DNA from 2 places in the Nocardioides sp. LMS-CY genome. Region 2 is predicted to be linked to the other one. Evidence: riboswitches for the same ligand, from Rfam matches in the RefSeq annotation. Region 2 holds a riboswitch; the other holds the start of a gene.
What was found. A riboswitch is a leader RNA that binds a small molecule or an ion and turns the genes downstream of it on or off. The one in region 2 is predicted to bind cyclic di-AMP.

Region 1 (2,193 bases), 640 kb from region 2:
TTCATCGAGGCGCTGAAGGCCTCGGGGAGCGCGTTCCTGGTGCTGACCAACAACTCGATCTTCACCCCGCGCGACCTGCGCGCCCGGCTGCTCGGCAGCGGCATCGACGTGCCGGAGGCGGCGATCTGGACCTCCGCGCTCGCGACCGCGCAGTTCCTCGACGAGCAGCGCCCCCACGGCACGGCGTACGTCGTCGGGGAGGCGGGCCTGACCACGGCGCTGCACGACATCGGCTACGTGATGACCGACCGTGACCCCGACTACGTCGTGCTGGGGGAGACCCGGACCTACTCGTTCGAGGCGATCACCCGCGCGATCCGGTTGGTGGCGGGTGGCGCCCGGTTCATCGCGACCAACCCCGACCCGAGCGGGCCGAGCCAGCACGGGCTGCTGCCCGCGACCGGCTCGGTCGCCGCGCTGATCAGCACGGCGACCGGTCGTACGCCGTACTTCATCGGGAAGCCGAACCCGCTGATGATGCGCAGCGCGCTCAACCGGCTGGCCGCCCACTCCGAGACCACGGTGATGATCGGCGACCGGATGGACACCGACATCATCAGCGGCCTCGAGGCCGGGCTGCGCACCGTGCTGGTGACGACCGGATCCACACGGCCCGAGCAGGTCGAGACCTTTCCCTACCGGCCGACCCGGGTCGTCGACTCCATCGCCGACCTCGTCGACGAGGTCGCGGCCCGACTGTGATCTGCGTCCGACTCAGCCGCGGTTCCACGCGGGGAGTGTGACGAGCGCCACGCGTTCGGTGGCCGACGGGATGTTGCAGTGCGGCGATCGGTGGGTAGCGTCGTTGAGGATTGCACCAAGCACAGCCGGTCCCGGGCACGCCGAGTCCTGCCCGTCCGTGGCACCGGTCCACCAGGTGGGGCACGTCCCGACCGACGAGTGACGCAGTACGGGCAGGAGTGGGGGACCCACTTTCTACGCGGCTTGCCGGCCGCTTGGGGTGAAGCCGCCTGAGGGCGGCCGGGCACCTTCCTCGCCCGAACCCGACAGCTCACCTCACAGGCGTGGGAAGGAACCACGCACATGTCCACACCCCTGTCCGTCGTCCTGCGCGCCTGCACCCATACCGGGGCCAGGGTCCTCGCCAGCGGCGCCCTCGCCATCGGCCTGCTCACCTCCGCGCCGGTCTCCGACGCACACTCGGCCACGGTCGAGAAGAGCGTGCAGCAGGACCAGCCGAAGCAGCGCACCAAGCACGGCAAGAAGAAGCACCGGCCCAAGCCCAGCCGGATCGAGGTCGCGATGCGCACCGCCGTGGCGCAGAAGGGCGACCCCTACGGCTACGGCGCGGCCGGCCCCAACCGCTTCGACTGCTCGGGGCTGACCTTCTACAGCTTCCGCCGGGCCGGCTTCAGCGGCATCCCGCGCACCTCGTCCGCCCAGGCCGGCTTCGCCCGCCACATCCCGCGCTCGGCGATGCGCCGCGGCGACCTGATCTTCTTCACCGGCGGCGGTGGCGTCTACCACGTCGGCGTCTTCGCGGGCTGGTTCCACGGTCGCCGGATGGTGCTGCACGCGCCGTACTCCGGCACGCGGGTGCGCACCGACCCGGTGTGGACCAACTCCTGGTTCGCGGGCACGCTGCGCTTCCGGGCCTGACGGACCCGGACCGCTCGGGCGCTACCGCTCGGCCACGACGGCCGCGGATCCCGTGGCGCCGATCGTCGCGACCTGCGGAGAGCCGGGGACGGTGAGCGGCAGCTCGAGCGGGGCGGTGACGTGCACGGTGACGTGCGACGAGGCCGGGTCGACGTCGACCTCGAAGGCCAGGCCCGGGTAGTCGTCGTACGCCCCCGACCGGGACAGGAAGTCGCGCACCGACCCCCGGACCCGCTCCGCGCTCAGCCGGAGCCGGCCCTGCGGCACGCCGCCGGTGTAGACCTCGGTGCCGGTCGCGGCGAGGTCCGCGGCCCGCAGCGCCGCGCCGTCGGCGACCGTGCTCAGGCCCTGCCGCCGCAGGTACGCCGCGGACACGTCGACCACGGTCGCCACGGCCATCGCCAGCACCAGCGCGAACCCGACGATCAGCAGCGTCGTCTGGCCGGTCTCGTCCGGGCGCCGGTCACGGCGCGGCATCGGCGGCCTCCTGGTACTGCCCGATCGGCAGGTCGTGGGTCGCGTCGAGGGCGAAGCTCGGGGCGCCGCCGCCGAGCAGGTCCGGCAGCAGCGGCA
Region 2 (2,193 bases):
AGGTGACGCTGCGGGCCCGGCTGCTGCTCGACACGGTCATCGACGCGGCCTCCGGGCTGCGCCGCGAGCTGGCGCTGCGGACGGTCGAGGGCGTGCCGGCCGACCGGGTGGAGGCCGAGGTCGCGGCGTCGGGGGCGCGGACGACGAGCGCGGCCGGGGCGCTCGGCGCCGAGAGTCCCGCGCTCCTCGAGCAGCTGCTCGCGATGCCGAGGTCGCGGCTGATCGTCGACGGGTACAACGTCAGCAAGCGGGCCTGGCCGAGCTCGTCGCTGGAGGCCCAGCGCAACCGGCTCGCCGGCGGGCTCGCGGCGCTGGTGGCCCGTACCGGCGCGGAGACCACGCTGGTCTTCGACGCGGCCGAGACCGACCACCGACCGCCGGTGGTCGCCCCGCGCGGGGTCCGCGTGCTCTACAGCCCGCGCGGCGTGATCGCCGACGACGTCGTGCGCGATCTGGTCGCCGTGGAGCCGGCCGGCCGGGTGGTCGTCGTGGTCACCGCCGACCGGGCGGTCGCCGACGACGTGGCCCGCTCCGGCGCCCGGGTGGTCGACCCCGACGCGCTGCTGGGGCTGCTCGCCCGCTGACCGCCGCGACGCGCCTCCCGGACGGTGTCCGGGGGACTGTCGGTGGTCCCTGGCACCGTGCCTCTCATGAGCACGAGAATCGACTGCGACACCTGCGAGGTCCGCGGGTTGCACTGCCACGACTGCGTGGTCACCGTCCTGCTCGGTCCGCCGCCCGAGCTCACCTTCGACGACGACGAGTGCCGCGCGCTCGACGTCCTGGCCGAGAGCGGGCTGGTGCCGCCGCTGCGGCTGGTCCGATCCGTCGACACGCCGCACATGGAGTCGGCGTGAGACGGCCCACCCACGACGCCGCGGGACGGGGGTGGGGCTGATGTGACGCATGTGACTTCTGGGTCGGATGCTGTGGAAAACCGGGGATCCACGGCGGGTCAGCCGCAAGGTCAATGCAAAATTCCGGCGTGTTGCCGGTGGAAGGTTTGGCGACCGCGGTCCGGCATGACTAACCTCAGTCGCTCAGGTGGCCGGGGACGTGGATCACTCGGATCCGCGCGGCCACCGCGCTGAATCCGGATGCGCCGACCCGTCGGAGCATCCGGAGCCGGGGAACCATCGGTGGCGGGCCCGCCCGCCGCCCGGGGTGAATCACCGGAAGGGTGACGGGACGCGTGCGTGCCGGGACCGGACCGGTGTAGGGCAAATGTCGTGCCCGAATCCGTCAGCTCACCCGGTAGGCGTACGACGTACCGAAGGAGACCGCCCGCTCGTGCAGAAGAGCCGGAAGCGACTCGCCACCATCGTCTCGGGTTGCGCCATGATCGCCTGCGTCGGCTTCATGCCGTCCAGCCCCGCGCAGGCGGAGCCGGACATCGACGACGTCCAGGCCCGCGTCGACAAGCTCTACCACGAGGCGGAGCAGGCCCAGGAGCGCTACCACGACGCCCAGCTCGAGCTGAAGGACCTGCAGCGCGACCTGACCTCGCTGAAGGCCGACCAGGCCCGCCAGGACGACGCGTTCGAGGACGTCCGCTCCCAGGTGCAGGACTCGATCGTGCGCCAGTACGAGGGCGAGAGCCTCTCGAACGTCGGCCAGGTCGTGGTCTCCGACGACCCCCAGTCCTTCCTCGCGCAGCTGTCGACGATGTCGGCCTTCAACGACCTGCAGTCGCAGCTGTTCGACAAGTACGCCACCGAGGCCGAGGCGCTCGGCATCCGCCAGCAGGCGACCGAGCGGCGCGCCACCGAGGTCGCCGCGCTCGAGAAGCAGCTGGGCGAGGAGAAGGCGACCGTCGACAAGAAGCTCGAGGAGGCCGAGAGCCTCCTCGACGACCTCAAGGCCAAGGAGCGCGAGGAGATCCTCTCGCGCGGCGTCGCGCGGATCCCCTCCGACGTGCCCGCCTCCGGCCGCGCCTCCGCGGCGATCGCCTACGCGATGGCCCAGGTCGGCGACGCCTACGTCTACGGCGCCGCCGGGCCCAACGCCTTCGACTGCTCCGGTCTCACGATGATGGCCTGGGCCCAGGCCGGCGTCGCGCTGCCGCACTCGTCGAGCGCCCAGTACGGCTCCGGCCCGCACATCGCGATGAGCGACCTCCAGCCCGGCGACCTGGTCTTCTACTACAGCCCGATCAGCCACGTCGGCATGTACATCGGCAACGGCATGATCGTG

Region 1: another riboswitch for cyclic di-AMP. It lies ahead of KM427_RS07420 (C40 family peptidase); the one in region 2 lies ahead of KM427_RS10675 (C40 family peptidase).

Annotation. Positions count from the first base shown of each region.
Region 1 is NZ_CP076104.1:1,557,172-1,559,364, forward strand. It holds gene KM427_RS07415 (HAD-IIA family hydrolase) at 1-702, shown strand, start outside; cyclic di-AMP (ydaO/yuaA leader) riboswitch at 895-1,041, shown strand; gene KM427_RS07420 (C40 family peptidase) at 1,045-1,620, shown strand; gene KM427_RS07425 (pilus assembly protein TadG-related protein) at 1,642-2,097, opposite strand; gene KM427_RS07430 (hypothetical protein) at 2,084-2,193, opposite strand, start outside.
Region 2 is NZ_CP076104.1:2,199,465-2,201,657, forward strand. It holds gene KM427_RS10665 (NYN domain-containing protein) at 1-584, shown strand, start outside; gene KM427_RS10670 (hypothetical protein) at 651-857, shown strand; cyclic di-AMP (ydaO/yuaA leader) riboswitch at 1,091-1,277, shown strand; gene KM427_RS10675 (C40 family peptidase) at 1,291-2,193, shown strand, end outside.